Regions from separate parts of the Brevibacterium sp. SIMBA_078 genome, predicted to be linked through region 2. Evidence: predicted binding sites of a transcription regulator. Region 2 holds the regulator's gene; the other holds the start of a gene.
The links. The regulator HrcA, encoded in region 2, represses chaperone genes, less so after heat shock. The targets are predictions, from matches to a motif close to TTNGCACTCGNNNNNNNCGAGTGCNAA.
Positions count from the first base shown of each region.

Region 1: a site for HrcA is predicted at 3,716-3,742, ahead of groL (chaperonin GroEL). Genes of this name have one in related genera too.

Region 1 covers NZ_JAWRYQ010000001.1:396,519-402,591, reverse strand. The annotation lists gene SB749_RS01830 (aldehyde dehydrogenase family protein) at 1-1,339, shown strand, start outside; gene SB749_RS01825 (DUF3263 domain-containing protein) at 1,638-1,904, shown strand; gene SB749_RS01820 (LytR C-terminal domain-containing protein) at 1,907-2,470, shown strand; gene SB749_RS01815 (cold-shock protein) at 2,920-3,123, shown strand; gene groL (chaperonin GroEL) at 3,899-5,542, shown strand; gene SB749_RS01805 (hypothetical protein) at 5,745-6,073, shown strand, end outside.
Region 2 covers NZ_JAWRYQ010000005.1:145,317-151,389, forward strand. The annotation lists gene ybeY (rRNA maturation RNase YbeY) at 1-37, opposite strand, end outside; gene SB749_RS17725 (PhoH family protein) at 34-1,113, opposite strand; gene SB749_RS17730 (16S rRNA (uracil(1498)-N(3))-methyltransferase) at 1,169-1,930, opposite strand; gene dnaJ (molecular chaperone DnaJ) at 1,927-3,042, opposite strand; gene hrcA (heat-inducible transcriptional repressor HrcA) at 3,165-4,205, opposite strand; gene SB749_RS17745 (DUF3097 family protein) at 4,366-5,229, shown strand; gene SB749_RS17750 (DUF4870 domain-containing protein) at 5,355-6,065, shown strand.

The DNA of each region.
Region 1 (6,073 bases), on a different contig from region 2:
CAACGGCAAAGAGGCCGACGCCGACCGCGCCGTCAAAGCCGCACGGAAGGCCTTCCCCGAGTGGGCGGCCCTTCCGTTCAAAGAACGCCAGAAGAAGCTTCTGGCCTGTGCCGATGCGCTCGAAGCCGCCTCGGAGGAGCTCGCCCAGCTGACCGCTCTCGACACCGGCAACGCGATCCGCACCCAGGCTCGCCCGGAGACGATCATCCTGGCCGACCTGTTCCGCTACATGGGCGGCGTCGCCGGCGAAGTCAAGGGCAACACCCTGCCCGCCGGAGACAAGCAGCTCCAGTACACCAAGCGCGTGCCCCTGGGTGTCGTCGCCGGCATCCTGCCGTGGAACTCGCCGCTGATGATCGCCGCCTTCAAGACCCCCGCCGCGATCGCCGCCGGCAACACGATCGTCCTCAAATGCGCCGAGGATGCACCGCTGACCATCCTCAAGATGGCCGAGATCATCGCCGACATCCTCCCTGCCGGTGTGCTCAACGTTGTCACCGGCAAGGGCTCGGTCATCGGTGAGGCCCTCAACGTCCACCCCGACGTCGACAAGGTCTCATTCACCGGATCGACGAGCGTCGGCCGTCACGTCGCCGAGCTGGCCGGTGGTCGACTCGCACATTCGTCGATGGAGCTCGGCGGCAAGTCCCCGAACATCATCTTCCCGGACTCGAACGACGACGACACCCTCGAGCAGGTGCTACTGTCCACCCGCTTCGCCCGCCAGGGCCAGTCGTGCACCATGGGCTCGCGCCTGTTCCTCCACGAAGACATCTACGACGATTTCCTGTCCAAGCTCGTCGACGCGGTGTCGAAGATGAAGGTCGGCGACCCCCGCGATGAATCCACCGACATCGGCTGCATCATCAACCAGAAGCAGTACGACCAGGTCGCCAGCTACATCGAGATGGGCAAGGCGATGGACGGCGTCGAGATCGCCTATGACGGCTCCGATTTGCTGGAAGTCGGCGAACCCGGCTTCTACCACGCGCCCGTGATCTTCTCGAAGGCGAAGAACGACTGGCAGACCAGCCGCGAAGAGATCTTCGGCCCCGTCCTCTCCGTCATCCCGTGGAAGGACATCGACGAGGTCATCGATATGGCCAACGACTCCGACTTCGGTCTCGCGGCCTTCGTCTTCACCAAGGATGTGGACGCAGCCCTGACCATGGCCAACCGCATCGAGTCCGGCTGGGTCCAGGTCAATCAGGGCGGCGGCCAGCTGGCCGGTCAGTCCTACGGCGGCATGAAGACCTCGGGCTTCGGCCGCGAGGCATCGCTGGAAGGGATGCTCGAGGGATTCACCCAGATCAAGCAGGTCAACATCCGCATCCGCTGATCCTTTTCCCCGCCGAGGCGGGTCTGCCCTCGCGGTCGAACGCGGGGTCGACCCGATCCTGGCGATCGGGTCACCCGGTCCGCCGAGGCGGCCCCGCCTCGGCGAAGGTCGTTCCCTTCACCCCGTCGTCATGGTCACCGATCCGGTGCCGTGCGGCGGGGTGGTGCGGTTAGTTGGGGACTGACTTGGGCCGTTCGGGGACCGACCTCACATCCGCGGCGGCGCGCCGGAAATTTCAGTACCGCCGATCGGGCGATAATATAGAAGCACAGACACCTCTCGAAGGAGCACAACCTCTATGCCGCCGAACGACGACACCTCAGAACTGAGCGAGCTCGAGGTGGCCGTTTTGGAGTTCGAGCGGCGGTGGTGGAAATACGGAGGCGCCAAGGACCACGCGATCCGTGAGCGCTTCGATATGTCAGCCACCAGTTACTTCCAGATACTCAACTCGCTTCTCGACAACCCTGCAGCTCTGGCCAGCGACCCCATGCTGGTCAAGCGCCTTCGCCGAATCCGCAGCACGCGGCAGAGCGAACGCGCCCAAGCCCGCGTCTCGAGGTAGACATGACCGACGAATTCGACGAGATCGAGCCCGGACGGCGCAGCGGTGCCCATCGACAGGAGTCCGCGGCGTCGTCGAACATCGGTGCCATCTCGCTGGTCATCATCCTCGCCCTGGTCGCCGTGCTGCTGGTCGTGGCCGCCATCAACATCATCTTCTCCTCGATGGGCAATCCCGAGTCGAAGATCGCCGACCCTCCGGCCTCCGAATCGGCGTCGGCCGAACCCTCGCCGAGTGAGAGCGAGGTCAGCGTCGCAGACGACTCGATCACCGTCGACGTCCTCAACGGCTCCGGCGTCTCCGGTGCTGCGAAGAAGTTCTCCGAGGCGGTCGAGGAGAAGGGCTGGAAACTCGGGCAGGTCGGCAACTATTCGACGAACCTCACTGATTCGACCGTGTACTACAACGGCGAAGAGAACGCGTCCCAGGCCAAGCTCGTCGCCAAGTCGCTGGGAGTCTCTGCCACGGAGGCCTCGTCCGACTTCGAAGCCGACGTCACCGTCGTCATCTGTTCGGACATCGCCGATCGTGGACCCGAGTCCAGCGAAGGCGGGGACTCGGAGTGATCCTATGCGGTTCGGCGGCGCGGCAGCGCAGCTGAGTCGGCGGGATCGGTTCGGGCTCGGCCGCTTCGGTCGTAAGGGCATGAGTCGGCGGGACTCCTCGGTTGCGGTCGGGTCGTGACCGTGCGGGCCGCCTCGGCGAATTTCTGACCGAACGGTCTGATTTCATTCGCCGCGATCCCTGCTGTGAACTGGGCAGAAACCCTTAGATAACGAATCTATAACAGTGCTGAACCACTCTAGGCGGGATGCGTGCCTGCGGTAGAGTTGCAACAGCTAGGCAAGCACAGCACCTTGTGTTCTATTCGTGCTTCACCGAGATTATTCTCTAGAGGTCAATGAGAGAAGTCGCGGGGTCAGTTGAGTTTTACTAGCTTCCGTATCTCGGGTGGGGTCATCTGATCGCGGCTGCGATGCGGGATTTCAATGGCACTGCACTGTATGGAGAAGTAATGGCACAAGGTACCGTCAAGTGGTTCAACGCTGAAAAGGGCTATGGATTCATCACCCTCGAAGGCGACAACCAGGACGTGTTCGTTCACTGGAGCGCAATCCAGATGGACGGCTACCGCTCTCTCGAAGAGGGCCAGCAGGTTCAGTTCGAAGTTGGAGAAGGACAAAAGGGTCCTCAGGCGGAGTCCGTCACCCTCCTCTGAGACTGGCTGCTGTCAGCACAGTTTTCTGATCCGCTGCGGCGGGGCGTCGGAACGGCTTTCGGGCCGACCGGCACCAATCGCACGGGGGAAGCGCCGAGCAGGCAACTGCTCGGCGCTTTTCAGTGCCAGCGCGAGGGAGTGGCTGCTGGCGGGGTGCCTGCGGGGGGGAGAGCCGGCGGGGCCCTCGGCGCCTCGTGTCCATTTGATGCCTGCGACTTGCTGGTCACGGATCAATCGGCGTAATTGACCACCTTGTTTCGTATTGCTCACTTTCCTCGGTGTGTTTTTCAGAGTAGACAGTACCGAAAGCCTGGAGTGCGGACGGGGAGGCCTCTGGAGTCGACCTGCGGGCCGCGGTCGGAGCCTGTTCGCAGGCTCGGGGCACGAGCGGCGGGCAGGATCTGAGGCCCGCGCCACCGCCGCCTGCGCCACTTGCACCACCTGCACTGCAGCAGGTGTGCCACCTGCACCGCCGCCTGCGCCGCCTGCGCCAAGCGTTTCGCGCTGGGCCGAACTGCCCTCCCCGACTCCTTCGCGCGCCGCCAGCTCGCGGATCCGAACTGTCCTCGCCCATCTTGGCGGGCGACAAATATTTGCACTCGCATGGGGAGAGTGCTAAATCTAGTACTGGTGAAAACCGATGGGTTCCCACCAGTCGTCTCGAGAGCGTGGTCCATATGTGGAATGGAACATGCGGACACACTCTCTGCCGTCGCGGGCGTTGATGACTGCTCTGGATTCCCACTCCACTCCATCAGGGAGGATCTAAGCCACTATGGCAAAGATGATTGCATTCGACGAAGAAGCTCGTCGAGGACTCGAAGCTGGCCTCAACCAGCTTGCGGACGCGGTCAAGGTGACCCTTGGACCCCGCGGTCGCAATGTCGTGCTCGAAAAGCAGTGGGGCGCACCGACCATCACCAACGATGGCGTCTCCATTGCCAAGGAGATCGAACTCGAGGACCCCTACGAGAAGATCGGCGCCGAACTCGTCAAGGAAGTCGCCAAGAAGACTGACGACGTCGCAGGCGACGGAACCACCACCGCTACCGTGCTCGCACAGGCCCTCGTCCGCGAGGGCCTGCGCAACGTGGCAGCCGGTGCTGATCCGCTCAGCCTCAAGCGCGGCATCGAGAAGGCCGTTGAGGCCGTCACGAACGTGCTGCTGAACAACGCCATCGACATCGAGACCAAGGAACAGATCGCCGCCACCGCTGGCATCTCCGCCGGAGATCCTGCAATCGGCGAACTGATCGCCGAGGCCATCGACAAGGTCGGCAAGGAAGGCGTCGTCACCGTCGAGGAGTCCAACACCTTCGGACTCGAGCTCGAACTGACCGAGGGTATGCGCTTCGACAAGGGCTACATCTCCGGTTACTTCGTCACCGACACCGATCGCCAGGAAGCTGTCCTTGAGGATCCCTACATCCTCATCGTCAACTCCAAGATCTCGAACGTGAAGGATCTGCTGCCCGTCCTCGAGAAGGTTCAGCAGTCCAACAAGCCGCTGTTCATCATCGCCGAAGACGTCGAGGGCGAAGCCCTGGCCGTCCTGGTGCTGAACAAGCTCAAGGGCACCTTCAAGTCCGTGGCCGTCAAGGCTCCGGGCTTCGGTGACCGTCGCAAGGCTCAGCTCGCCGACATCGCCATCCTCACCGGTGGCCAGGTCGTGTCCGAGGAAGTCGGGCTCAAGCTCGACAGCGTGACCACCGATCTGCTGGGCACCGCCCGCAAGGTCGTCATCACCAAGGACGAGACCACCATCGTCGAGGGCGCCGGAGACGCCGAGGAGATCGCCGGACGGGTCGCTCAGATCCGCGCCGAGATCGAGAACTCAGACTCCGACTACGACCGTGAGAAGCTGCAGGAACGTCTGGCCAAGCTGGCCGGCGGTGTTGCAGTCATCAAGGCCGGAGCCGCCACCGAGGTTGAGCTCAAGGAAACCAAGCACCGCATCGAAGACGCCGTGCGCAACGCCAAGGCTGCTGTGGAAGAGGGAATCGTCGCCGGTGGCGGCGTCTCGCTCATCCAGGCTGGCAAGGCCGCATTCGCCGACCTCGCACTCGAGGGAGACGAGGCCACCGGTGCCAACATCGTCAAGGTTGCCATCGAAGCCCCGCTGAAGCAGATCGCCACGAACGCCGGCCTCGAAGCCGGTGTGGTCGCCGACAAGGTCGCCAACCTCGAAGCCGGATTCGGTCTCAACGCCGCAACCGGTGAGTACGAGGACCTGCTGGCCGCCGGCATCAACGACCCGGTCAAGGTGACCCGCTCTGCTCTGCAGAACGCCGCCTCGATCGCCGGTCTGTTCCTCACCACCGAGTCGGTCGTCGCCGACAAGCCCGAGAAGGCCGCCGCAGGTGCAGACGCAGCTGCCGGTATGGACGGAATGGGTGGAATGGGCGGCATGGGCTTCTGATAGCCACCGCTTGTTCGATCGGCCGTGCCGGTGCCCGCAGGGGTGCCGGCACGGCCGTTCTCGTGCTGCGACTCCCGGATCCCGGCCCGATGGTCAGATCGTTCACGCGGACGTGTCCGCTCGTCGTGAGTCGGCGACCACCATCGCCGAGGCGGCCCGCCGACCCGTTGTTCCGCAGCCTCGCCCCGCATAGGCTGGACCCATGACCTTCACCGGAACCGATTCCTGCGGAAACAGTCCGAAGAACGTCTTCGTCGCGACGTTCGAGGAGAATCTCTTCAACGGCGACAGAGAAGCACTCAACGAGGTGATCGCCGACGACTGCGTGCTGCAGATCGTCCACGCCTCTGACGTTGAAACCCACACGGGTATGGACGCCGTCGTCGAGGCGCTGTTGAAGTTGTCCGGCCAGTCTCACGAGGTCGGTCACCTCGAAGCTGCGGTCACCCACGGCAAGGCCGCGGCCGCATGGGGATACTGGCAGGCCGAGGCCGACGGCGACGACCTGCGGCACTTTTCGCACACGATGTG
Region 2 (6,073 bases):
CCTCGGCGTCGGTCTCGTTGAGGATCTCGGTGTTCATTCGGCATTCCCCCACAGGTCGTAGGCTTCGACGATCTTCGTCACCAGCGAATGCCGGACGACGTCCTTGCTGCCCAGTTCGCAGAACTGCAGGTCCTCGATTCCGTCGAGGATGTCGCGGACGACCTTGAGTCCGCTGCGGGTCTTGCCCGGCAGGTCGATCTGGGAGATGTCACCGGTGACGACCATGCGTGAGCCGAAGCCGAGGCGGGTGAGGAACATCTTCATCTGCTCGGCCGTCGTGTTCTGCGCTTCGTCGAGGATGATGAACGCGTCGTTGAGGGTGCGCCCGCGCATATAGGCCAGGGGCGCGACCTCGATCGTTCCGGTCTCGATGAGCAGCGGGATCGATTCGGGATCGACCATGTCGTGCAGGGCGTCATAGAGCGGACGCACATACGGGTCGATCTTGTCGTTGAGCGTGCCCGGCAGGTAGCCCAGGGACTCCCCTGCTTCGACAGCCGGACGGGTGAGGATGATCCGTGAGACCTCTTTGTGCTGGAGGGCGTTCACGGCCATGGCCATCGCCAGGTACGTCTTGCCGGTTCCGGCCGGACCGATGCCGAAGGTGATCGTGTGGTTGCGGATGGCCCTGACGTAGTCGTGCTGGCCCATCGTCTTCGGACGGATCGACTTTCCCCTGGTGGAGAGGATGTTCGTGCCCAGCACCGCCGAGGCGGCCGCTCCCTCGGAGGAGAACGTCGTGACCCTCTCGATCGTCTCTTCGTTGATGCGATGGCCGGCCGCGTGAAGTTTCTTGAGTTCCCCGATGACGCTGACGAAGGCTTCCACGCGCTTCGAGTCGCCGGTGACCTGGACCTGGTTGGCCCGGACGTGAATGTCGAGGTCGGCGAAGGTCTTCTCCAGGGCGCGCAGGTTCGATTCTCCGGGACCGAAGAAGGCGACGAGGTCGATGGAGTCGGGGATGACCAGTCGCACGGTGTCGCGATCGGCACCTTGGGTGTCCGGCACGGCATCAACGCCGGCGGCACCGTCGCCGGTCGCGGCGGTGTCCGAGTCGGTGGGGTTCATGGAGTTCGGGTTCGGTGGGGTGATGTCCAGAATGTTCCTTTGCAAGTGAGCGCACCGTCACCGGCAGCGCCTGAGTGTGCTTCCATCCTAGTCCGATGCCTCACCAACGGCCCAATGAATTCTGGGCCAGGACGAGACCGGCGGGTCCCGCCGATGACGAGCGCAGGATCGTCGGTCCCAGCAGCACCGCGGTTGCTCCACGGTCGGTCAGGGCGGCGAGTTCGCCGTCGCTGATGCCGCCCTCGGGGCCGACGACGAAGACGATGCGCTCCGGCAGCTGCGCCGAGTCGTTCGCGATCAGGCCATCCAGCGCTTCGGAGAGCCTGCGCTGAGCGGTCTCGTGGAGGACGAAGACCGCATCAGCGTCGTCGAGGGCCTTGGCCAGGGCGGCTCCGCGGACGAGGTCGTGGAGGATGGGAAATCGTGCTCGTCTGGCCTGCAGGGAGGCCGCTCCGAGGAGGTTCTCCCATTTCGCGGCCATCTTCTCCCGCTTCTTGGCCGGCCAGTCGGCGATCGAGCGCTCGGCGGCCCAGGGCATGACGTCGTCGACGCCGATCTCCGTGGCCGTTTCGATGGCCTGCAGGTCCCGGTCGCCCTTGGCCAGGGCTTGGACGAGGACGAGGCGCGGGCCCGTGCGCTCCTCGACCGTCACCTCGGTGACGTCGATCGTCAGCTGGTTCGCCGAGGCGGCCGTGACGGTTCCGCGCGCACGTCTGCCTTCCCCGTCGACGATGTCGATATCCTCGCCGGGACCGATCCGACGCACCCGCACCGCATGCCCGGCCACGTCCTCACCGAGGGTGAGGGCGGACCCGACGACCGCCTCGGCGGCGGTGGCGGAGCGGAAGACGGGAAGACTCACCGACCGGCGAACCTCTCACGCATGCGGGAGAACATTCCGCGGTTCTCGGTCGAGATCTGGGCGCGCGGTGTCTCTTCTCCGCGCAGTTCGGCGAGTTTCTCGAGCAGTTCGCGCTGTTCGTCGTCGAGCTTGTCCGGGGTGAGGACGTCGACGGTGATGAGCAGGTCGCCACGGGTCTCCGAACGCAGGCGGGTGGCGCCGAGTCCGGGGAGTTTGACGATGGTGCCGGACTGGGTGCCGGCGGCGATGGTGAGGTCCTGAGTGCCGTCGAAGGTCTCGAACGGGATGGTGGCGCCCAGGGTCGCCGCGGTCATCGGCACGGAGACGGCGGCCCGGAGATTGTCGCCGTCGCGCTGGAAGACCTCGTGGCGGGTGACCATGACCTCGACGAAGAGGTCACCGGCGGGTCCGCCGCCGGGCCCGACCTCGCCCTGGCTGGAAAGCTGGATCCGGGTGCCGTCGGAGACACCGGCGGGGATGCGGATCTTCATGGTCCGCTGTTTGCGCACGCGTCCGTCGCCCTGGCAGTTGAGGCAGGGGTTCGGGATGACGGTGCCGAAGCCGTGGCAGGAGTTGCAGGTCTGGTTCGTGACCATCTGACCCAGCAGGGTCCGGGTCATGCGCTGGACGCTGCCGGCTCCGTGGCACAGCGAGCAGGTCTCGATCTTCGTGCCTTCCTGCGTGCCCGCGCCCGAACAGGTGTCGCAGACGACTGCAGTGGTGACGTCGAGGTCGACGGTGCCGCCGAAGGCCGCGGTCTTCAGGTCGATATTGACTCCGACGAGGGCATCCTTGCCTCGCTGGGTGCGCGGGATCGGTCCTCCGGCCTGACCGCCGCCACCGCCGAAGAAGGTCTCGAAGATGTCGCCGAATCCGCCGAATCCGCCGCCGGCCGGGAAGCCCTGACCGTTCTCGCCGCCGCCCATATCGTAGTTGCGGCGCTTCTCCGGGTCGGAGAGCACGTCGTAGGCCAGTGAGATGGCTTTGAATTCGTCTTCGTGACCGGGATTGACGTCCGGGTGGTACTTGCGTGCCAGCTTCCGGTACGACGACTTGATCTCAGCCGCGGAAGCGTCTTTGGACACTCCGAGTGTTTCATAGTGATCGGCCACAGAAACTTCTCTCTCCCTGACGTAGTGGTCTTCTCTGTTCGTGGTGGTGGCTGCGCCCTTGCGCGGTGCTCACCGGTTCTGCGCTGCCCGTCTGCGGGTGTCCCTCGTCGATATCAAGGGACCTACCCTCGATCGAGGATCGAGGACACGTATTTGGCGACGGCACGGACTGCCGAGATCGTCGTCGGATAGTCCATTCGGGTCGGGCCGAGCACTGCCAGTCTGGCCGAGGAACCCGCGTCATGACCATATTCGGCGGCGACGACGGAAGTCGAGCTGAATGATTCGTGAGTATTCTCACGCCCGATGCGCACACTGATCTCCTCGTGGTCTTCGGCCATCGAGGTGAGCAGCTTGAGCAGGACCACCTGTTCTTCGAAGGCTTCGAGGATCGGAGCCATCTTCTCTCCGAATTCGCTTCCGGAGCGGGCGAGGTTCGCGGTGCCGGCCATGATGATGCGCTCTTCACGCGTCGCGGCGACGAGGTCGACGACGGCGGCCCTGACCTGTGTGAGTCCGGAGTCGTCACGAGCGGCCGGCTCACTCGATTCGGTGGCGGTCGCCTCGGCGGCGTGGGCCGATCCGAAGACCTGCGCGAGTGTGCGTCCGGCGAATTCGGCGTTGATCTGGTCGCGCAGTCCGCGGACGGCGTCTTCGTCGAGCGGGCTCGGGGTGATCACGGTCTTCTGCTCGACCTGGCCGGCGTCGGTGATGAGGACGACGAGGATCCGCCCGGGTCCGAGTCCGACGATCTCGATGTGCTTGATGCGCGCCCGCGACACCGTCGGGTACTGGATGAGCGCGACCTGTCGGGTGAGGCCGGAGAGGACGCGGACGGTGCGGTCGAGCATCTCGTCGAGGTCGACATCGCCGTCGATGAGTTGGAAGATTGCGCGCCGCTCGGCGGTGGTCAGCGGTTTGAATTCATCGATCCGGTCGACGAACATCCGGTAGCCGAGGTCGGTGGGGATCCGTCCGGCAGAGGTGTGGGGCTGGGCGATATAGCCCTCTTGTTCGAGCGCGGCCATATCGTTGCGGATCGTGGCCGGAGAGACTCCGAGGGTGTGGCGCTGGACGATCGCCTTCGATCCCACGGGTTCGTTGGTGGCGACGAAGTCCTCGACGATGGCGCGCAGCACCTGTGCTCGTCTGCTGTCGTTCATCGCGGGTCTCCTCTCCGTCTCGCCGGTCGATCGCGGTCCCATGCCTGCTCTTGGCACTCACTGAGTCTGAGTGCCAATTCTACGCCTCTCGTTCCCGGAATTCATTTCTGGGGTGGCCTGCGGGTCTGCACGCCTGCGGGACCGTCCTTGATTATGGTGGGTGCCCGTGAATGCTTTTGATCGCTATGGCCCCGATGTGCTCTCCGGTTCCTCCCCGTCGTCGCACCGTCCGAAGAAGTCCCGCCAGGTCGAACTCGGCCTGGGCATGGTTCTCGAGGATGCGATGAGCGGCTATGTCGGCGCTGTCGTCGGCGCGGAGAAGACCACGGCCGGTGTCGTCGTCAAGCTCGAGGATCGCGCCGGCAAGGTTCGGGCCTTCCCCCTGGGACCGGGTTTCCTCCTCGAGGGGCAGCCCGTCGATGTGCAGCTGCCGAAGAAGAAGGCGCAGCAGCCCGGACGGACGGCCTCGGGGTCTCGCGCCGTGGTCGGAGCGAAGGCTCGAGTGGCACGTGGGTCGCGGATCTGGGTCGAGGGCAAGCACGACGCCGAACTCGTCGAGAAGATCTGGGGCGATGACCTGCGCATCGAAGGCGTCGTCGTCGAGCCCCTGGGCGGTCTCGATGATGTCGCGGACAAGCTCGAGGCCTTCGGCCCGGATCGGGACCATCGAGTCGGTGTCCTCGCCGACCATCTGGTGAGCGGGACGAAGGAATCGAAGATCGCCGAGGCGGTCCGGTCCGATCCGCGGTACCGCGATGTCGTCCACATCATCGGTCACCCGTACGTCGATATCTGGCAGGCGGTGAAGCCCCATGTCGTCGGCATCCGCGAGTGGCCGGTCGTCCCCCGCGGTGAGGATTGGAAGACGGGAATACTGCGTCGCATCGGATGGCCGCACGCCGACCATCGGGACGTTGCCCGCGGGTGGGTGTGCATCCTCGGGAAGGTGAGCACCATTGCTGATGTCGAACCGACTCTGTCGGGGCGCGTCGAGGAGCTCATCGACTTCGTCACCGTTGGCTGAGAGTCGGCGGTGGTGCGGCGCGGGGGATGTGTGCCGAATCTGTCACAGGAGTGAGGCTTTCCCGACATCCTCGGGACACGTCGCTCCGTTAGGGTGAATGGCAAGCACTCTTCGAAAGGATCCCCATGTCGTATCACCCCGAGCAGCCGGGCAGCCGGCCGATGCCGCCGAACTACTCTCAGGCCTCCGGTTCGCAGCAGCCCTACGCGCCGCAGGGCCAGCAGTATTCGCAGCCGCAGACGCACAGCGGTCAGCCGGGTTCCGGTGGGCAGTCGGGGTATGGTTCGCAGCGAGCGTACGGCGCTCAGCCGGGATATGGGGCGCAGCCGAACCCCGGGGGCCAGCCGGGTTACGGCGCACAGCCTGGATACGGAGCTCAGCCTGGTTACGGCATGCCGCAGATGCACAACCCGGCGATGTTCGACTCCCGCTCCCTGCCTGAGCAGGCCTACGGACCCGGCTCCGAGCAGTTCTGGATGGCCCACGAACCCGACCGGACCACGGCAATGTGGACCCACCTCGGCTCGCTCATCTTCGGCTTCATGCCGCTCATCATGTTCCTCGTGAAGAAGGACGAATCGCCGTTCGTCCGGGAGCATTCGCGTCAGGGCCTCAATGCGATGATCACGAACACGATCGTCACCTTCGGTGCCTTCATGATCTTCATGTTCCTCGGTTTCATGCTGGCACTGGTGACATTCGGGATCGGCATGATCATCATGTATGCGGCGTTCATCGTCCCGCTCGTCTACTGCGTCTTCTACATCATCGCGGCCGTCGCAGCGAACAAGGGCGAGGGCTATAAGTTCCCGCTCACCATCAACTTCGTGAAGTGACCATCCCC